Regions from separate parts of the Cellulosimicrobium sp. NPDC055967 genome, predicted to be linked through region 1. Evidence: riboswitches for the same ligand, from Rfam matches in the RefSeq annotation. Region 1 holds a riboswitch; each other region holds the start of a gene.
What was found. A riboswitch is a leader RNA that binds a small molecule or an ion and turns the genes downstream of it on or off. The one in region 1 is predicted to bind thiamine pyrophosphate.
Positions count from the first base shown of each region.

Region 2: another riboswitch for thiamine pyrophosphate. It lies ahead of ACFC2L_RS18250 (FAD-dependent oxidoreductase); the one in region 1 lies ahead of ACFC2L_RS16415 (thiamine ABC transporter substrate binding subunit).
Region 3: another riboswitch for thiamine pyrophosphate. It lies ahead of ACFC2L_RS07075 (ECF transporter S component); the one in region 1 lies ahead of ACFC2L_RS16415 (thiamine ABC transporter substrate binding subunit).

Region 1 covers NZ_JBHJYJ010000014.1:81,342-88,264, forward strand. Annotated here, with positions in the region: gene ACFC2L_RS16405 (ABC transporter permease) at 1-1,253, opposite strand, end outside; gene ACFC2L_RS16410 (ABC transporter ATP-binding protein) at 1,250-2,140, opposite strand; TPP riboswitch at 2,317-2,421, shown strand; gene ACFC2L_RS16415 (thiamine ABC transporter substrate binding subunit) at 2,504-3,604, shown strand; gene ACFC2L_RS16420 (ABC transporter permease) at 3,684-5,399, shown strand; gene ACFC2L_RS16425 (ABC transporter ATP-binding protein) at 5,399-6,607, shown strand; gene ACFC2L_RS16430 (DUF4235 domain-containing protein) at 6,676-6,923, shown strand, end outside.
Region 2 covers NZ_JBHJYJ010000019.1:32,272-39,194, forward strand. Annotated here, with positions in the region: gene ACFC2L_RS18230 (TetR/AcrR family transcriptional regulator) at 61-669, opposite strand; gene ACFC2L_RS18235 (alpha/beta hydrolase family protein) at 787-1,752, shown strand; gene ACFC2L_RS18240 (thiazole synthase) at 1,776-2,621, opposite strand; gene thiS (sulfur carrier protein ThiS) at 2,631-2,864, opposite strand; gene ACFC2L_RS18250 (FAD-dependent oxidoreductase) at 2,870-4,255, opposite strand; TPP riboswitch at 4,260-4,339, opposite strand; gene thiE (thiamine phosphate synthase) at 4,391-5,116, shown strand; gene guaA (glutamine-hydrolyzing GMP synthase) at 5,160-6,773, shown strand; gene ACFC2L_RS18265 (glycosyltransferase family 4 protein) at 6,778-6,923, opposite strand, start outside.
Region 3 covers NZ_JBHJYJ010000004.1:91,184-98,106, reverse strand. Annotated here, with positions in the region: gene aspS (aspartate--tRNA ligase) at 1-460, opposite strand, end outside; gene ACFC2L_RS07095 (PPOX class F420-dependent oxidoreductase) at 667-1,134, shown strand; gene ACFC2L_RS07090 (hypothetical protein) at 1,170-1,478, shown strand; gene ACFC2L_RS07085 (Rv2578c family radical SAM protein) at 1,524-3,188, opposite strand; gene ACFC2L_RS07080 (hypothetical protein) at 3,220-3,693, opposite strand; TPP riboswitch at 3,781-3,900, shown strand; gene ACFC2L_RS07075 (ECF transporter S component) at 4,009-4,734, shown strand; gene ACFC2L_RS07070 (ABC transporter ATP-binding protein) at 4,748-6,589, shown strand; gene ACFC2L_RS07065 (energy-coupling factor transporter transmembrane component T family protein) at 6,586-6,923, shown strand, end outside.

The DNA of each region.
Region 1 (6,923 bases):
AGGGCCAGCGCCCCCGCGACCACCCGGGCGACGCCCGGGCCGGCGGGACGCACGACGTCGGCCCGCATCGCCTCCACGGGCCGGACGAGCGCCGCGTGCCGCGCGGGCAGGGCCGCTGCGACGACGGACACCACGACCCCGACGACGAGCGGGACCACGATCCCGGCGGTCGTCACGGGCAGCGACCCGGCCAGCTCCATGCCCACCGCGCCGAGCCCGCTCCGCGCGAGCTCGGCGAGCCCGAACCCGGCCGCGACGCCCAGCACCGCGCCGACGACCCCGACGACGGCGGCCTGTCCCAGCACCGAGGCGAACACCTGCGCGGGCGACACCCCGACGGCGCGCAGGAGCGCGAGCTCCCGCGTGCGGCGGCGCACGTGCATCGCGAACGTGTTGGTGATGATGAACGTACCGACGAACAGCGCGAGCCCGGCGAACACGAGCAGGAACGTCGAGACGAAGCCGAGCTGGTCGGCGATGGCGCTGCTCGTCTCGTCGCGCAGCTCCGCGCCCGTCACGGCCTCGGCGTCGCCGGGGAGCGCCGCCGCGACGGCGTCGCGCAGCGTCTCGGGCGAGACGCCGTCGGCGGCGTACAGGGCGATCGACGGCACCATGCCGTCCGGCGCGTACGTCATCGCGGCGGTCGTCGTGTCGAGCAGGACGATCGTCGCACCCGCCATGGGCGCGGACAGCGAGAGCTCGCCGACCACGCGCACGGGCCGCACCGCGTCGCCGAGCACGACGTCGGTCGTGTCGCCCACGGCGAGCCCCGACGCCTCGAGCGTCGCGGACTCGAGCGCGACCTCGGCGCCGTCCTCCGGCGCGCGGCCGTCGACCACGCGCGGCCCGGGGTCGCGCGGGTCGTACCCGATCGCCATGCTCGGCGCCTGGGTGCTCAGCACCGCGGTGCCGTCGGCGCCCACCAGGACGGCGGGGCCGCTCACCTCCGCGAGCGCGAGGTCGACGTCGTCCCGCGCGTCGAGCGTGCCGGCCAGGTCCGCCGGGACGAGGCTCCGTGCGCCGCCGAGCTGCGCGGACGACGACTCGAGCGCGGACCCGGCGGTGGTGGCGCCGCGCACGTACGCGTCCGCCTGGATCGACGACGCGACGATGCCGTCGAACGTCGAGGCGAGCATCGCACGGAGCGCGAACGTGCCGGTGACGAACGCGACGCCGATCGTCACCGCGAGCACGGACAGCACGAGCTGTGCGCCGTGCGCGCGCACGCCGCGCAGCGCGATCCGGCCCATCATCGGACGGCCGCCGGTTCGTGGGTGACCGGTGCGGCGTGCGCGCCCGCCGACGCCGCCGGCGTGAGGGCGCCGAGCGTGTCGAGGACGGCCTGCGGCGTCGGGTCGCGCAGCTCGGTCACGAGGCGCCCGTCCGCGAGGAACAGCACGCGGTGCGCGTACGACGCCGCCGTCGGGTCGTGCGTGACCATGGCGACGGACTGGCCGAGGTCGTCCACCGAGGCGCGCAGGAAGCCGAGCACCTCCGCGGCGGCGCGCGAGTCGAGGTTGCCGGTCGGCTCGTCCGCGAACACGACCGCCGGCCGGGACACGAGCGCCCGCGCGCACGCGACGCGCTGCTGCTGCCCGCCCGAGAGCTCCGCCGGGCGGTGCCCGAGCCGCGGGCGCAGGCCGACGGCGTCGACGACGCGGTCGAACCACGCCCGGTCCACGGGCCGGCGCGCGACGGCGAGCGGGAGCACGATGTTCTCCTCCGCCGTGAGCGTCGGCACGAGGTTGAACGACTGGAAGACGAACCCGATGCGCGTGCGTCGCAGCCGCGTCAGCCGTCGCTCGCTCATCGCCGAGACCGTCTCGCCGTCCACGACGACGGTCCCCGCCGTGGGGGAGTCCAGCCCGGCGAGGCAGTGCATGAGGGTCGACTTGCCCGACCCGGACGGGCCCATGATCGCCGTGAGGCGTCCGCGTTCGAGGTCGACGTCGACGCCGTCCAGGGCGCGGACCGCGGCCTCGCCGCGCCCGTAGGTCTTCACGAGCCCCCGTGCGGTGGCGATCACGGGCCGCTCCGGCGTGGTCCCGGCGGCTCCCGCGGCGTTCTCGGCGTTCTCGGCGTTCTCGGTGGACGTCGCGACGGTCGTCGTCGCACCCGTCATCCCAGGTCTGCTGCTCATCGGTCCTTCCCCTCCTGCGTCGTCGGCCGGGGGCCCCGGTCCGGTCGTCTCGACCCTCCCGCGGGGGTGCGCCCCCGGGCATCGGGGACCGGCCCGGACCCCTCCCTGGTCGGTGCGGCGCCGCTCTCAGGGTTCTCTCAGGGGGATTCCCCAGGGGCGGCCCGGTGTAGGCTCGACGTGAACGACAGGGGAGCTCCTGGAGGAGCTGAGAGTGCGGACCACCGCAGACCCTCGAACCTGATCCGGTTAGCACCGGTGGAGGAAGTCGGGAATCTCGATCACCTGCTCGTGCGGTCTCCCGCGCTCGCCGGAGCACGGGTCGCACGGGTCGGTGGACCCCTCCTGAACGTCCTGGGAGGACACATGCAGCGCACGACCGCCCGCACCCGCCGGAGCACCCTCGTCACGGGCGCGGGCACGACCCTCGCCCTCCTCGCGCTCGCCGCGTGCGGCAGCGGCGACGACGCGACGTCAGGCTCGGGAGGCGACGACGCGTCGTCGGGCGCCGGGGGCACGGTCACCCTGGTCACCCACGACTCCTTCGCCGTGAGCGACGAGGTGCTCGCCGCGTTCGAGGAGGAGAGCGGGCTCACCGTGGAGCAGGTCGCGCCGGGCGACGGCGGCGCGCTCGTCAACCAGCTGATCCTCACCAAGGACTCGCCGCTGGGCGACGTCGTGTTCGGGATCGACAACACGTTCGCCTCGCGCGCGATCGACGAGGGCGTGCTCGCGCCCTACACGCCGGACGGACTGTCCGACTCCGCGGCGCAGTACGCGGTGGGGGACGGGGGAGAGCTGACGCCCGTCGACCTCGGCGACGTCTGCGTCAACGTCGACCACACCTGGTTCGCCGACGCGGGCATCCCCGAGCCGGTGTCGCTCGAGGACCTCGCGAAGCCGGAGTACGAGGACCTCCTCGTCGTGACCAACCCGGCGACGTCGTCGCCCGGCCTCGCGTTCCTCCTCGCGACCGTCGGCGCGTTCGGCGAGGACGGCTGGGAGGACTACTGGGCCGACCTGCGCGCCAACGGCGTGAAGGTCGTCGACGGCTGGTCCGACGCGTACTACGTCGACTTCTCCGGCTCCGAGGGCGCCGGGCCGCGCCCGCTCGTGCTGTCGTACTCGACGTCGCCCGCGTTCACGCTCACCGAGGACGGCTCCGAGTCGACCACGGGTGCGCTGCTCGACACGTGCTTCCGCCAGGTCGAGTACGCGGGCGTGCTCGCGAACGCGAAGAACCCCGAGGGCGCGCAGCAGCTCGTGGACTTCCTCGTGAGCGAGGCGTTCCAGGCCGACGTGCCCGGCCAGATGTACATGTACCCCGCCGACGACTCCGTCGCGCTCCCCGACGGCTGGGCCGAGTTCGCCCCGCTCGCCGACGAGCCCTTCGAGGTCGCGCCCGCCGACATCTCGGCGCACCGTGACGAGTGGATCAAGGCATGGACGGCCACGGTCGTCGACTGACCCGCGTCTCCGGTCCGCCGGCGGGCATGACCAGGGCTTTACCTCGCGAGGTAGAGCCCTGGTCCGCCGAGGTAGAGCCGTGGTGAGGGGCCGCGCGGTCCGGCGGGGCAGCGTCGGGCGCGGGGTGCTGTGGGGGATCGCGGCGGCGGTGCCGCTGCTGTTCCTCGGGGTGTTCTTCGCGTGGCCGGTCGTCACGCTCGTGGCGCGCGGGTTCGTCGGGGACGACGGCGGGCTCGACCTGTCGGGGTTCGCGGAGGTCTTCTCCCAGCCGCGGACGTGGCGGATCCTCGGGCTGACGCTGTGGCAGGCCGTGCTCGGCACGGCGTTCTCCGTGCTGCTCGGCGTGCCCGGGGCGTACGTGCTGTACCGGTGCCGGTTCCCCGGGCGACGGGTCGTGCGCGCGCTCGTCACGGTGCCGTTCGTGCTGCCGACCGTCGTCGTGGGCGTCGCGTTCCGGTCGCTGCTCGTGCAGGGCGGCCCGCTCGGGTTCCTGCGGCTCGACGAGACGTTCGCGGCGATCGTCGTCGCGCTCGTGTTCTTCAACTACTCGGTCGTCGTGCGCACGGTCGGCGGGCTGTGGGAGCACCTCGACCCGCGCGCCGAGCAGGCCGCCCGGGCGCTCGGCGCGACGCCGTGGCGCGCGTTCCGCACCGTGACCCTCCCGGCGTTGACTCCCGCGATCGCGAGCGCCGCGTCGATCGTGTTCCTCTTCTGCGCGACGGCGTTCGGCGTCGTGCTCGTGCTCGGCGGCATCCGCTACGGGACCATCGAGACGGAGATCTGGATCCAGACCACCCAGTTCCTCGACCTGCGCACCGCGGCGGTGCTGTCCGTCGTGCAGCTCGTCGTCGTCGCGGCGGCGCTCACCGTCGCGAACCGCACGCGGGCGCGGCGCGAGCGAGCCCTGAACCTCTCGTCCTCCACGTCGTCCGCGCACCCGCTGCGGCTGTGGCGCGACGGCCGCCCGACGGGCGACCTCGCCCCGGCGGCGCTCACGGCGGCCGTGGTCGTCGTGCTCGTCGGCCTGCCGCTCGGCACGCTCGTCGTGCGCTCGTTCCGCGTCCCGGGCGGCGGCTGGGGCCTCGACAACTACGCGAACCTCGGCACGACGGGCGGGCGCAACGCGCTGTCCGTCACCGTGTGGGAGGCGGCCGGGAACTCGCTGCGCACCGCCGCGCTCGCGACCCTGCTCGCCGTCGTGATCGGCGGCCTCGTGGCGCTCGTCGTGTCCCGGCGCCCGCGCTCGCGCGGCGGTCGGCGCGCGATCTCGGTGCTCGACTCGGTGTTCATGCTCCCGCTCGGGGTCTCCGCGGTGACCGTCGGCTTCGGCTTCCTCCTCACGCTCGACCGGCCGCTCGGCCTCGACGTCGACCTGCGCACGTCGGGACTCCTCGTGCCGATCGCGCAGGCGGTCGTCGCGATCCCGCTCGTCGTGCGCACGGTCCTGCCGACGCTGCGCGCGATCGACCCGCGCCTGCGCGAGGCCGCCGCGACGCTCGGCGCCGCCCCCGGGCGCGTGTTCCGCACGGTCGACGGGCCGATCGCCGCCCGCTCGCTCGGCCTCGCCGTCGGGTTCGCGTTCGCGGTCTCGCTCGGGGAGTTCGGCGCGACGTCGTTCCTCGCCCGCCCCGACAGCGCCACCCTGCCGGTCGTGATCTTCCGGCTCATCGGGCGTCCGGGCGCCGAGAACTACGGCATGGCGCTCGCGGCGAGCGTCGTGCTCGCGCTGCTCACCGCGACCGTGATGCTGCTCGCCGAGCGGTTGCGCGGCGACCGACCCGGAGGAGAGTTCTGATGGTGCAGACCGACCCCGCCCCCGCGCGCGCGGGCACGCCGGAGCCGTCGCGCCCCGACGCCGTGCCCGATCCCGCGCCCGGGGAGGGCGCCGGGCTCGCGGTGCGCGACGTCGTCGTGCGCTACGGCGCGCGCGGCACCGGGGGAGCGCGCACGGACCCCGGCACGACGGCGGTCGCAGGCGTCACGCTCGACGTCGCGCCCGGCGAGGTGCTCGCCCTGCTCGGGCCGAGCGGGTGCGGCAAGTCGAGCCTGCTGCGCGCGGTCGCGGGGCTCGAGCCGGTCGCGTCGGGGTCCGTGGCGTGGGACGGCCGCGACCTCACGGGCGTCCCCGTGCACCGGCGCGGGTTCGGGCTCATGTTCCAGGAGGGCCAGCTCTTCCCGCACCGCGACGTCGCGGGCAACGTCGCCTACGGGATCGCGGGGCTGCCCCGCGCCGCGCGCGACGCGCGCGTGACCGACCTGCTCGACGTCGTCGGGCTGGCCGGGTACGGGCGGCGCGCGGTCGCGACCCTCAGCGGGGGAGAGCGCCAGCGCGTCGCGCTCGCGCGGTCGCTCGCGCCGCGACCACGACTGCTCCTGCTCGACGAGCCGCTGTCCGCGCTCGACCGGGGGCTGCGCGAGCGCCTCGCGCTCGACCTGCGCGAGGCGCTGCGCGCCACCGGCACGACCGCGGTCTTCGTCACCCACGACCACGACGAGGCGTTCACCGTCGCCGACCGCGTCGCCGTCATGGACGCCGGCAAGCTCCTCCAGGTCGCGCCGCCCGAGGACCTGTGGCGCGCCCCCGCCTCGCGCCGCGTCGCGGAGTTCCTCGGCTACCAGGCGTTCGTCCCCACCGAGCTGTCAGCAGCAGGCCGCTCCCTGGACCGACGAGGCGCTGACGACCCTGCGTACGACGGCTCGGGCGAGCTGCTCGCGATCGGGCCGCGCGGGCTGCGCGTGGTCGGTACGTCCGGTGCGTCCGACGCCCAGGGCGGCTCGGCGACGTCAGGCCCCGGCACCTGGGTCGCGACGGTCGTGGGCAGCGTGTTCCGGCGGGGCGCGGTGGAGATCACGGTCGACGTCGACCTGCCCGGGACCGACGGCGGCGCCCCGGCCCGGCTCGTGGCGCTCGCGGCCGGTCCGGCCGACGACGCGGGCCCGGGGCCGGGCGACCACGTGCGGGTCGTGGTCGACCCGACGGGCTGCGCCGTCGTCCCGGGCTGACGCCCGCACGGACGGCGCTCGCTGTCGTGCGACGGGCGAGAGAGCCGCAGCCGACCTAGCGTCGAAGCATGAGCGACGACGTGACGGCGGGGACGCATCCCCCGGAGAAGACCGGCGGCAAGGCCGCGAAGATCCTCTACCGCCCCGTGGGGCTCGCCAGCTCGATCGTGGGCGGGCTCGTCGCGGGGCAGGTGTTCAAGCAGGTCTACAAGCGCGTCACCCCGGGCCACCGGACCGACGCGCCCAAGCCGCTCGAGTCCGAGTACCGGCTCCGCGAGATCCTCGTCGCGGCGCTGATCCAGGGCGCGATCTTCGC
Region 2 (6,923 bases), on a different contig from region 1:
CGCGAGGTCGGCGCGCTCCCCGCCCGCGTCGTGACCGGAGGTCCCGTCCTCCCGGCTGGTTCAGTCGTCGTCGAGCAGGTGGCGCGGCTCCGCGGCGAGCACCCCGGCGACCAGGAGGTCAGCCAGTCGGGCAGCGTCGTAGCGGGGGTCGTCATCGCCGCCGATGCAGAGGTTGCCGATGCCCCGCAGGAACATGTACCCGCTCGGCCGGCACTGGGGCCGGGGCCCGAGCGCAGCGTCGAGCAGGGCGTCGCACACCGGGACGAGCCGGTCCACGAAGTACCGGTGCAAGGCGTTCGCGTCCGCCGAGTCGGCCCCGAGGACGCCGGCGAGCCCGTGCTTGGTCACGAGGAAGTCCACGAAGCCGCTCACCCATCGCCGGAGGGCGGCACCGGGGTCCTCGGTGTCGCGCAGGAGCTCGGGTCCGGCGTCGGCCAGCGCCTCGACCTGGTGCCGGTACACCGCGGCCACCAGTGCGGCGCGCGTGGGGAAGTGTCGATAGATCGTCCCCATGCCGACCCCGGCGCGCTCGGCGATCAGTCGTACAGGTGCGTCCACGCCGTCGGTCACGAAGACGGCGGCTGCGGCATCGAGCAACGCCCGCTCGTTGCGCCGCGCGTCGGCGCGCTTCGTCCGCGGCGTCGGGCCGGCCGCTCCGGGAGACGTCATGAGGACCTTTCGTCGAGGTCTTGATAAGCGGAGCGAGGTTCCATATAGTTCCGGAGTGGCGCTCCGGTTCTATTGTGCTCGGCGGCGCCTTCGGACGCAAAGGACGGGTGATCCCTCATGAGCGGTACCCCCACGACGACGGCTGCGCAGGTCGTCCAGGATCTCGACGACGTCGTCGGTGGCGGGAGCCCCGTCGTCTCCGTCGCCCCCGTGCGCCTCGACGCACCCGGGCGCGCGCTGCCTCTCGACCTGCGCGTCTCCGCCCCCGTGTCCGGGCAGGACCTTCCGGTGCTGCTCTTCTCGCACGGCAACGGGTGGTCGTTCGACGGGTACGCACCGCTGGCAGGTTTCTGGGCCTCTCGCGGGTTCGTCGTCGTGCAGCCTTCCCACCTGGACTCGCGCCGCGACGGCATCGGGTTCGACCATCCCGCTTTCGCTCAGGTCTGGCTCGAGCGTCACGCCGACCTCGTGCGGGCCGTGGACCAGCTCGAGACGATCGAGCGTGCCGTGCCGGACCTCGTCGGACGGGTCGATCCCGGCCGGGTCGTCGCGGTCGGGCACTCCTGGGGCGCCCAGACGGTGCAGATGCTGCTCGGCGCCCGCGTCCTCGACGGCACGGGCGAGCCAGGCCAGGACCGCTCGGACGGGCGGGTGCGGGCCGGCGTGCTCCTGGCAGCGACCGGGATCGGAGGCGACGAGCTGCACCCGTTCGCCCGGCAGCACTTCCCCTTCATGAACCCCTCGTTCGCCGAGCTGACCACGCCCACGCTCGTCGTGGCCGGCGACCGCGACCAGTCGGCGATGTCCAGCCGTGGCCCGGACTGGTTCACCGACGCCTACGTCCAGAGCCCGGGAGCCACGGACCTGCTGACCCTGTCCGGCGCCGAGCACTCCCTGGGCGGCATCCCGGGCTGGGAGGCGGCCGAGACCACCGACGAGAACCCCGAGCGGGTCGCGGTGCTGCAGCGGCTGACCACCGCCTATCTGCGCAGCGCGCTCGACCCGGCTGATGTCGGATGGGCGCGGGCTGCCGCGGCGCTGGCCGAGAGCGGTACGGCGCTCGGCCGGATCGACAGCAGGTAGCCCCCCGCCGCCCGGCTTCGCTGTCACAGGGCGAGGTCGAGGCGGCCCTGGGGGGACGAGCTCGCGAGGGCGCCCTCGCGGCGGGGGATGCGGCCGGCGCCGGCGGCGAGGCGGCCGGACTCGACGGCGAGGCGCATGGCGTGCGCCATGCGGACCGGGTCGGCGGCGCGCGTGACGGCGGTCGCGAGCAGGACGCCGTCGCACCCGAGCTCCATCGCCTGCGCGGCGTCCGACGCCGTCCCGATCCCCGCGTCAAGGATCACGGGTACGCGGGCCGCGGTGGCGATCGCCTCGATGTTGCGGGGGTTGAGGATGCCGAGGCCGGTGCCGATCGGCGCGCCGAGAGGCATGACGGCGGCGCACCCGACGTCCTCGAGCCGGCGCGCGAGGATCGGGTCGTCGTTCGTGTAGGGAAGCACGACGAACCCGTCGCGCACGAGCTGCTCGGCCGCCTCGACGAGACCGACGGGGTCGGGCAGGAGCGTGACGTCGTCCGCGATCACCTCGAGCTTGACCCACTCGGTGCCGCACGCCTCGCGCGCGAGGTGCGCGGTGAGCACGGCCTCGCGCACCGAGAAGCACCCGGCGGTGTTGGGCAGCGCGCGGATGCCGAGGCGCGCGAGCAGCGCCCAGATCCCGGCGTCGGGGCTGGCATCGCCGCCCGCGCGCACCGCGACGCGGCGCATCGCGACGGTCGTCAGCGCGGTGCCCGACGCGACGAGCGCGTCCTCGAGCGTGAGCAGGTTCGCCGCCCCGCCCGTCCCCATGACGAGGCGGGAGCCGATCGTCGTGCCGGCGACGACGAGCGGGTCGTCGGCGAGGCCGTCGCCTTCCGCGGCGCGGCGCGGGGTGGTGTCGGTCGTGGTCACGGGTCCTCCTCAGCCGCCCTGGACGGCGGTCACGATCTCGATGCGGTCGCCGGGCGCGACGACGGTCGTCGCCCAGGAGCCGCGCGGCACGACGGCGTCGTCCACGGCGACGGCGACGCCTTGCGGCGTCCCGTCGGCGACGTATGCGGGCACGAGCGCCGCGACGAGCTGCTCGAGGTGCACGGGCGCGTCGAGCGGGTACGGCTCGCCGTTGACGAGCGCGGTCGGAACGGGTGGGGTCACGGGAATCACCTCGGTGTCGTCGTGGAGAAGGCGCCCGCCCGGCCGGTGCCGAACCCGGGATCGTTCCCCAGGTCGGGCGCGCCGTGGGGAGAGAGCCCGGGTTCGGCGAAGCGGTCGGTGCGGGTCGGGGCGAGGGCGACCGCGACGGTGGGCTGGAGTGCGGTGCCGGTGAGGCCGGCGACGACCGCGTCGGCGGTGAGCGGCGCGAGGAGGATGCCGTTGCGCCCGTGTCCGGTCGCGAGGTGCAGGCCGGGGACGGCGGTCGGGCCGACGAGCGGCAGGTTGTCCGGGGTCGCGGGCCGCGCACGCGGGGTCACGTCGACGAGCGCGGCCTCGTCGATCCCGGGCAGGAGGGCGCGCGCGTCGCGCAGCAGGGCGAAGACGCCGCCGGCGGTCGCGCGGCGGTCGTCCGGGTTCTCCTCGGTCGTCGCGCCGACGACGACCTCCCGGTGCCCCGCGCAGCCGTGACCCTGCCCGTCGGGTACGGGGTCGCGCGGCACGACGTACACGGGCCGCCCCTGCACGACCCCGCGCACCACGTGCTCCAGCGCGAGGTCCGGCCCGGCGTCGAGGCGCAGCGTCTGCCCCTTGACCGGTCGCGTCGGTACGACGACGCCTGGCACGTCCGCGAGCAGCGCGCCGGACTCCCAGCCCGCCGCGACGACGACGGCACCGGCCGCGTGGAGCCGGCCCCCGTCGTCGTGCACGCCCACGACGCGCCCGGCCGGGTCGACCGCGAGCCGCGTCGCCGACGCCCGCACGACGACGGCGCGCACCCCGGCACGGCCGTCCCCGCCCGCGGGCGCACCCGCCCCGGAGCCCGCGCCGGGGGCGACGTCGAGCGCGCCGAGCAGCGCCGCGTGCGTCGCGCGGGGGTCGACCGCGTGGTCGGCGGGCGCCCACGCCGCGCCCGCGACCCGGGGGCCGAGGTACGGCTCGCGCCGGCGCGCGTCGGCGACGGTGAGCTCGCGCGAGGCCAGGCCGTGCGCCGCGTGGAGGGCGAGGACGCGGCGGAGCAGCGCGAGGTCGTCGGCGTCGTACGCGAGGGTGAGGGTACCTGCGGTGCGCAGCCCGACGTCGGCCCCCGTCGCGGCGCGCAGGTCGGCGGCGAAGCCGGGCCAGGCTCCGGCGGCCGCGAGGTGCAGGCGCAGCGCGTCGTCCTCGCCGAAGTCGGCCTCCGTGACCGGGGCGAGCATGCCGGCGGCGGCGCGCGTCGCGCCGTCGCCCGGCGACGGGTCCAGCACCGTGACCGTCAGACCGGCGCGCGCGGCGCGCCACGCCACGGCGAGCCCCACGATCCCACCGCCCACGACGACGACGTCGCGCGCGCCGTCGGGCACGGCAGGACCGGCTCCCGGCGGGCGGGGCTCGGGACGGACAGGGGTGTGCATGCGCGCTCCCTTCGCTGGCATGACCCAGATCAGGTTCGACGGTCGGCTCCGACGCCCTCTCAGCCCCGTGCGGGGCTCCCGTGCTGTCGGCCACAGTACCCGCGCGGGGGAGCGGGCGCGGCTAGGCTCCGGCGGGTGAGCACCGAGACCTTCGCCACGCCCGCGCACCCCGTCGTGCCGGCACCGGACGACGCGCGCGCCCGCCTCGCCGACGCGCGCCTCTACCTGTGCACCGACGCGCGCGAGGAGCGCGGCGACCTCGAGGACTTCCTGCGGGCGGCGCTCGCGGGCGGGGTCGACGTGGTCCAGCTGCGCGACAAGACGCTCGACGTGGCGCGCGAGCTCGAGCTCCAGGAGCTCGTCGCGCGGGTCGCGGCGGAGCACGGCGCCCTGTGGGCGGTGAACGACCGGGCCGACGTCGCACGGCTCGCGGGCGCGCCCGTCGTCCACATGGGCCAGGGGGACCTGCCGGTGCCTGCGGTGCGCGCCCTGCTGGGCCCGGACCCCGTGCTCGGCCGGTCCACGCACTCGGCCGAGCAGGCGGCCGCGGCCGAGGCCGACCCGGGCGTCGACTACTTCTGCGTGGGCCCGCTGTGGGCGACGCCCACCAAGCCGGGGCGTGCCGCCGTCGGGCTCGACCTGCTGCGCGCGGTCGCCGCGACGCGGCCGGGCACGCCGTGGTTCGCGATCGGCGGGGTGGACCCGGACCGGCTCGACGCGGTGCTCGACGCCGGGGCGGACCGCGTCGTCGTGGTGCGGGCGATCACGCAGGCGCCGGACCCGGAGCGTGCCGCGCGCGCCCTGCGCGAGCGCGTGGCAGGACGAGCCGCCGCGCGAGCGGGCGAGCGCGCCGGCGCCTGAGACGCGTGACGGTCGCCCGCCGCGCGGCGACTATCCTGGAGCGGTGACGTCACCCGCCACCGCTCCCGACACCCCCACCACCGCCGAGGTCGCCGCGACCCCGCGCCCCGTGCTCGTCGTCGACTTCGGCGCCCAGTACGCGCAGCTCATCGCGCGCCGCGTGCGCGAGGCCAAGGTCTACTCCGAGATCGTGCCGCACACGTTCACGGTCGAGCAGATGCTCGCGAAGGACCCGGTCGCGATCATCCTCTCGGGTGGTCCGTCGTCCGTGTACGCGACCGGCGCCCCGTTCGTCGACCCGGCGCTGTTCGAGGCCGGCGTGCCCGTCATGGGCATCTGCTACGGTTTCCAGGCCATGGCGAAGGCGCTCGGCGGCGAGGTGGCCCAGACGGGCCTGCGCGAGTACGGCGGGACCGAGGTCGAGGTGTGCGCCGCGGGCGTGCTGCTCGACGGCACGCCGGAGAACCAGACCACGTGGATGAGCCACGGCGACGCGGTGCACCGCGCGCCCGAGGGGTTCGAGGTCCTCGCGACGTCGGCCGGCTCGCCCGTCGCGGCGTTCGAGAACACCACGCGCCGCCTCTACGGCGTGCAGTGGCACCCCGAGGTCAAGCACTCCGCGCACGGCCAGACCGTGCTGGAGCACTTCCTGTACGACGGCGCCGGGCTGGCCCCGGACTGGACGCCCGGCAACGTCATCGCGGACCAGGTCGCGGCGATCCGCGCCCAGGTCGGCGACGCGCGCGTCATCTGCGCGCTCTCCGGCGGCGTCGACTCCGCGGTCGCGGCCGCGCTCGTGCAGCGCGCCGTGGGCGACCAGCTCACGTGCGTGCACGTGGACCACGGGCTCATGCGCGCGGGCGAGGTCGAGCAGATCGAGCGCGACTTCGTCGCGGCGACCGGCGTCAACCTCGTGATCCGCGACGAGAAGGAGCGGTTCCTCACCGCGCTCGCCGGGCACAGCGACCCCGAGACCAAGCGCAAGATCATCGGCCGCGAGTTCATCCGCGTGTTCGAGGACGCGGCGCGCCAGATCGTCGAGGACGCGGGCGAGCACGGCGCCGAGGTCAAGTTCCTCGTGCAGGGCACGCTGTACCCGGACGTCGTCGAGTCGGGCGGCGGCGAGGGCGCGGCGAACATCAAGAGCCACCACAACGTCGGCGGTCTGCCCGACGACCTGCAGTTCTCGCTCGTCGAGCCGCTGCGCACCCTGTTCAAGGACGAGGTCCGCGCGGTCGGTCGCGAGCTTGGCGTGCCCGAGGAGATCGTCGCGCGCCAGCCGTTCCCGGGCCCCGGGCTCGGCATCCGCATCGTCGGCGAGGTCACGGCGGACCGCCTCGAGACGCTGCGCGCCGCGGACGCGATCGCGCGCGAGGAGCTGACGAAGGCGGGTCTCGACAACGAGATCTGGCAGTGCCCGGTCGTGCTGCTCGCCGACGTGCGCTCGGTCGGCGTCCAGGGCGACGGCCGCACCTACGGCCACCCGATCGTCCTGCGCCCCGTCTCGTCCGAGGACGCGATGACGGCCGACTGGACGCGCCTGCCCTACGACGTGCTGTCCGTCATCTCGACGCGCATCACCAACGAGGTGGCCGAGGTCAACCGGGTCGTGCTCGACGTCACGAGCAAGCCCCCGGGCACCATCGAGTGGGAGTGACCCCCTAGCGGGACGGACGGGCCCGACGATCGACGACGATCGTCGCGGCCCGTTCGTAGGCGCGCTCCACGTCGGCGAGCACGCGCGGCCAGCCCGCCGACGACGGCACGTCGCGGTTGTGCGCGACGATCCGGTCGAGCAGGCCGTCCT
Region 3 (6,923 bases), on a different contig from region 1:
GCACGCGGCGCGCGGCCTGGTTGACCTTGGCGCGCAGGCGCAGCGCGTGCGCGGGGGCGGGGCGGCGCAGGTCGAGGTAGCGGTGCTTGAGGCGCGCCTCCTCGCCGATCGTCTCGGTGTCCGCGAGGGCCGTGGAGACCTGGAACGGCAGCGCCTCGGACGTGTTGAGCACGACGACGTCGCTCGCGACGACCTCGATCTCGCCCGTGGGCAGGGCCGCGTTCTCGTTGCCGTCGGGCCGGCGCGAGACCTCGCCGGTGACCTGGAGGACGAACTCGTTGCGCAGCGGGTGCGCGACGGCCTCGTCGCGGATGACGACCTGGGCGATGCCGGACGCGTCCCGCAGGTCGATGAAGGCCACGCCTCCGTGATCGCGCCGACGGTCGACCCAGCCCGTGAGGGTGACGGTCTGACCGGTGTGCTCGGCCCGCAGTGAGCCGGCCGTTCGGGTGCGCAGCACGGAGGATTCCTTCCAGGTGGGCGGTGGGGGTGGCGCTCCCGGGGGCGGGCGCGCGTCCGCACGAGTCTAGTGCGGGCGGGCGCGGTGCTCGACCGGATACCGTGGCGGTGCCGCCGCTCCACCCGCGCGCCGACCGTGTCGCGCGTCCGGGCCGGCGGCACCGGCGTGCGCCGACCGGCCCGCCGCCCGCACGAGGAGGGGTGATCGTGGCACGCACCATCGCGACGAACCGGCGCGTCGAGCGCGACGAGCTCGAGCAGTTCCTGCGGTCCCGGCACGACGGCGTCCTCGTCACGACGCGCGCCGACGGGCGGCCTCAGCTCAGTCCGGTCACGTACGGGGTCGACGACGCGGGCCGGGTCGTCGTGTCGACGTACCCGGAGCGCGCCAAGGCGGCCAACGTGCGTCGCGACCCGCGCGCGTCGCTGCTCTCGCTGGGCGAACGCTTCTCGGACCCGTGGGTACAGGTCGACGGCGAGGCCGAGGTGATCGACCTGCCCGAGTCGGTCGAGCCGCTCGTCGACTACTACCGCTCCGTCAGCGGCGAGCACCCGGACTGGGACGAGTACCGCGAGGCCATGGTGACGCAGGGCAAGTCGCTCGTGCGCCTGACGATCACGCGCTGGGGCCCGGTCGCGACGGGCGGCTTCCCGGCGCGTCTCGCGGAGGGCTGAGCGCGGCGCGGGGCACCACGGCGTACCGTTCGGTCGTGCCGATCACCCTGTGCGTGTTGCTGTGGCCCACGGAGGGCAGCGCCGACCTGCTGAGCGAGTACGAGGACGACGTCCTCGCGCTCGTGCCCGCGCACGGCGGGCGCGTGCTGTCGCGCATGCGCACGCTGCCCGGTCAGGACCCGTCGCTGCCGACCGAGGTGCAGGTCATCGAGATGCCGGGGGACGACGCGCTGGCCGCGTACCTGGCCGACCCCGCGCGCGTCGCGCTGGGAGCCGTGCGCGACCGGGCCGTGGCGCGGACGGACATCGTCCGCGTCGGCGACGTCCCGGACCGGCCCGCCTGACCCGACGCCGTCGCCCGGCTGCCACCGCCGTCCACCGCACAGGAGTCAGAACAGCACCTGCTCGACTCCCCCGCCCACGACGTCCAGCCCGCCGCCGTCCACCGGCATGCCCGCGAGCGCCCCGTCGTGCCCGTGCCCGTCGGAACGTTCCGGGGCGCCCCCGGCGAGGCTTCCGGTCGGGTAGGCACCGTCGGTCGGCGGGTCGGGCGCGCGGCGCCGGTCGCCGAGACCGCCGAGCTCGCCCCGGCGGTACCGTCCCTCGACGCCGGCGGGACCGCGGTGGCCGGACACCGCGAAGCCGCGCGCCTCGAGCATCGGGCGCACGCGGTCCCACAGCCAGGAGCGGTACGCCTTCGAGGCGTACGCCCCACGGGCGTAGACCCGCTCGTAGCCGGGGACGAGCTGCGGGTGCTCGCGCGCGAGCCAATCCAGGTACCACTCGCGCGTGCCAGGCTTGAGGTGCAGGGGCAGCACCGTCACTCCCGTCGCGCCCGCGTCCTTGACCGCGTCGAGCAGGTCGGTCAGCGCGCGCGTGGAGTCGGTGAGCCACGGCAGCACGGGCGCGACCATGACACCGCACGGCAGGCCCGCCTCGCGGACCGCGCGGATCAGGTCGAGGCGTGCGCGCGGCGAGGGCGTGCCCGGTTCGACGCTCGCCTGGAGAGCCGGGTCCAGCAGCGCGAGCGAGACGCCGATCCCCACCTCGACGCGCGAGGCGGCGTCGGCGAGCAGCGGCAGGTCGCGGCGCAGGAGCGTGCCCTTGGTCAGGACCGACAGCGGCGTGCCGGAGCCCGCGAGCGCGTCGATGATGCCCGGCATGAGGCGGTAGCGCCCCTCGGCCCGCTGGTAGGGGTCCGTGTTCGTGCCGAGCGCGACGGGCTCGCGGCTCCAGGACGCGCGGGCGAGCTCGGCGCGCAGCACCTCGTCGACGTTCACCTTGACCACGACCTCGCGGTCGAAGTCGTCACCCGCGTCGAGGTCGAGGTACTGGTGGGTGGGCCGGGCGAAGCAGTTGTGGCTCACGACCCCGGCGGCGACGAAGTCCCGCGTCCCGGTGGTGATGTCGACGAGCTCGGTCTCCTCCCCGGGCCCGTCGAGCGCCTCGAGCGAGTCGACGCGCAGCGCCTCGTCGCCCGTGACGTCCCGGCCCTCGAGCGCGACCCGTCCGTCCGCGAGCACTGCCGCCCCCGGGCCGAGGAGGACGTCGCCCAGCGCCAGGTGGGAGCGGCGCCCGGCCCCGCCGACGACGTGACGCCAGCCGCGTTCGGTGAGGAACCGGTGGTCGCCGCTCGCCGTGAGGCGCGTGCCGTCCGCGAGGGTCACGCGGTACGCGCGCTTGCGGGTGGTCCAGCGGTCGAGCACGCGCGTGCGCACGTAGCGCCGGTAGGCGCCGTGCGGCGCGGTCCCCACGATCTCGTCGCCGACGCGCAGCTCGCCGATCGGCCGCTGCGTGCCGTCGGCGAGCAGCACCGGCGTCGACGGCGCGAGGCAGTAGGAGCAGGCGTGGCTGCAGCCGCGGTACGGGTTGACCGTCCAGCGGAACGGCATGCGCGACATCGCCGGGACCTTCGACAGCGCGCTCTTGGCCGTCACCTCGTGGAACGTGATGCCCGCGAACTCGGGCGTGCGCACGCTGCGCACGAGGCCCGCCCGCTCCAGCCCCGGGAGAGCGCCGTCGTCCGCGCCGAGCGCCTGTCCGTCCCACCTCACCCGCACATTCGAACAGGTGTTCGATTCGACGTCAAGCCCCGGGGACGGCCGCCCGCCCGACGCCTACCCCCGCGTCCCCGGCGACCCACGCCTTGAGCAGGGAAAGGTTCGCGAGCGGCACGTGGTGCCCGATCCGCGGGTGGTCCAGCGTCACCCCGACGACGCCGGCCGCACCGAAGGAGGCGAGGTAGTCGATCGCGGCCGGCACCGGGACCGCGAGGAGCGGCACGGCGTCGCCCTCTGCGGCGAGCCCGAGGGCCAGCGCGGCCTCCTTCGCGCGGCCGGCGCTGCTGTAGAGGCAGATCATCGGCCCCTGGGCGGCGGCCACCGCGTACGGGCGGGGCCGGTCCTCGGGGCCGCGCGCGATGAAGAACCAGGTGTCGAGCCGGGCCGCCTGCCGCCAGAGGTCGATCTGCGCCGTCGTGTCTCCGGCGGGCGCCGACCGGACGGCCTCGTCGAGGCGGTCGAGCTCGGCGACCGCCGCAGGGTCGTTGTCCGTGGTCATGCCGCCACGCTCTCATGCCCCGACGGCCCGTCCCGCTGGCTGAGACGCCGGGATTGTCCGGGCCGCGCCGAGGGCCTAGGGTCGGGCCGAACGCCCCCGGGGAGCGCACGAGCGCTGAGAGTGCAGGCCGGACACCCGTCCCTCCTGCAGACCCGTGGAACCTGATCTGGTTCGTACCAGCGAAGGGAGCAGGGCCGACGTCACCGTCCCCTGCGCGCTCGTGCCCGCGCGCCCGCGCCGTGCCGTGCGCGCGGGCCCGGCGGTGGCGCGCCGTCGTGCACCCCTCGCCCCGGGGGCCCGACGGAGGGAACCCGCATGGCCGAGCCCCGCACCACCCCGCAGCAGGCGACCCGGAGCGCCGCCGTACCCACCGACCAGCCGCCCGCCGGGTCGGCCGGCGTGTCGCCCGGCGTGTCGGGCGGCGGGGCGCCCGGTCCCGCGGTCCGCCCGACCGGGCGCCCCGCGCCACGTCGCGGGCTGACGCTGCACGAGACGGTGCTGATCGCCGTCCTCGGCGTCGTCTTCGGGTTCGTGTACTGGGCGTTCGTCCAGCTCTGGGCCCCGCTCCAGCTCGCGATGGGCCCCCTCGCGGACCTCGCCGCGAACGTCCTCGCGGGCGCGTGGATCGTCGTCGGCCCCCTGGCCACGTACATCGTGCGCAAGCCGGGGGTCGGCATCCTCGCCGAGACCCTCGCCGCGCTCGTCGAGGTCGTCTTCCTCGCCTCCCCCGCGGGGCCGCTGCTGCTCGTCGTGGGCCTGGTCCAGGGCGTCGGCGCCGAGCTGCCGTTCGCGCTCACGCGCTACCGCCGGTTCGGCTGGTGGGTGTTCGTCGCGTCGGGCGTGAGCGCCGCGCTCGTCACGTTCGCGTTCAACGCCGTGCGCTTCGGCTGGCTCGGTCAGGACTACGCGATGCTCCGGCTCGGGATCCAGGTCGTGTCGTGCATCGTGCTGTGCGGCCTCGCGGCCCGCCTCCTCGGCGACTCGCTCGCCCGCACGGGCGCCCTCGACGCGTTCGCGATCGGCGCGGCCCGCCGTGGGTGAGGCGACCGCGCACGTGGCTGACGTGACCGCGCACGCGCGCGACGTTCCCGACGCTGTCACAGCCGCCGACGTGACCGTGCACCTCGGGCACCACGGCACCCGGGTGCTCGACGGCGTCGACGTCACCGTCCCGGCCGGGACGAGCCTGCTGGTCCTCGGCCCCTCCGGGTGCGGGAAGTCGACCTTCCTGCGCGCGCTCGTCGGCGTCGTCCCGCACACCCTCCCGGGCGCCGTCCTGGGCGGCCTCCGCGTGACCGGCGCCGACCCGCGCGAGGTGCCTCCGCCCGCGCTCGCCGCCCGCGTCGGCCTCGTCCAGCAGCGGCCCGGCGACCAGCTCTGCCTGGCGCGAGTGGACGAGGAGCTGCGGTTCGCGCTCGAGAACCGCGGTGCCGACCCCCGCAGCATGGACGCCCGCGCGACCGCGGCGCTCACCGCCGTCGGCGCCGCGCACCTGCACGACCGCCCGACCCACGCGCTGTCGGGCGGCGAGGCCCAGCGCGTCGCGGTCGCCGCGGCGCTCGTCGCCGAGCCGGAGCTCCTCGTCCTCGACGAGCCCACCGCGCTGCTGGACCCCGCCGCCGCCCACGACGTCGGGGCCCTCGTCGCCCGCCTCGCGCGCCGACCCGGACCCGGGGACGGTCACGACGCCGCGCCGCGGCACCGCTCGGTCGTGCTCGTCGAGCACCGCCTGGACGACCTGGGCACGCTGCCGGACGCGACCCTGGTGCTCGGGCGCGACGGCAGGGTCGTCGCGCACGGCCCCACCGACCGCGTCCTGCGCGAGCACGCGCACGACCTCGCCGGGCTGGGGTGCTGGCTGCCCCTCGCCGTCCGCCTCGAGCAGGCGGGCGCCCCGGGGCCGCTCGGCTCCCCCGAGGCCGACGACTGGCTGGCCGACCTCGCGCGGTCCTCGCCCGCGCGCCCCACCACCGACCCGGCCGTGACCCCGGCCGGCGCGGCGCGCCCCGTGGCGCTCCGGGCCCGCGGCCTCGCCGTCCATCGGGGCGGACTCCGCGCGGGGCGGTCCCGGCACGGCGGCCCGGACGTCGTGCGCGACGTGGACCTCGACGTCCGCGCGGGCGAGGTGCTCGCCGTCGTCGGGCCCAACGGGGGCGGCAAGTCGACGCTCCTGCGCGGCATGGCCGGGCTCGAGCGCACCACGGGCGAGGTCGCGACCGCGACCGGCGAGCCCGTCGCGATGGTGTTCCAGGACCCCGAGCACCAGCTCGTCGCCCGCACGGTGCGCGAGGAGGTCGCCTGGTCGGCGCGGCTCGCCCGCCTCGACGACGTCGACGCGCGCGTCGACCGGGAGCTCGCCGCGTTCGGGCTCGCGCGCCTCGCCGACGCGAACCCGTACCGGCTCTCGGGCGGCGAGCAGCGGCGCCTGTCCCTGGCGACAGCGACCGTCCTGGACCCGCCGGTCCTCCTCGCCGACGAGCCCACGTTCGGGCTGGACCGGGCCCAGGCCGCCGCGGTCGCCCGCGTCCTGCGGGAGCGCGCCGACGCGGGCGGTGCGGTGGTCGTCGTCTCGCACGACCTCTCGCTCGTCGCGGCGGTCGCCGACCGGGTCGCCGTGGTCGTCGGCGGCACCCTCGCGACGGTCGCCGAGCCGTCGACGGTCCTCGCCGACGACGCGCTGTGCGCGCTCGCGGGCCTGCGCCGGTCCCCGCTGCTCGACTGGTGGGCACGCGTGGGCCGCGGTCGCGGCCTCGACCCGGGCGCGCTCGTCCGTGCGCTCGACGCCGCGTGCGACACCCGGCACGACGTCGTGCGCGACGTCGTGCCGGGCGCCGATCCCGGGACCGCGAGACTCCCCGCGCCCACGGCCGCGGTCGCCGCGGAGGTCGCCCCGTGACCGGTCACCGCCCGACGGCCCTCGAACGGTGGAACCCGACGGTCAAGCTCGCGACGGTGCTCGTCGTCTCGACGGCCGCGCTGCTCGTCACCGACCCGGTCACGCCCGCGACCGGCTGGGTGCTCACGGTCGCCGCGCTGCTGACGCTCGGACGCGTTCCCGTCCGGACCCTCGCGCTCGCCCACGTCCCGTTCGTGGTGTTCGCGACGAGCCTCCTGGTGGTCAACGTCGTCACCCGGCCCGGGGGCGCCGCGGTCCCGCTGGGTCCGTTCACCGTCGGCGCGGACGGCCTGACCATCGGCGCGGCGCTCGCGCTGCGCACGCTGCTCGTCGG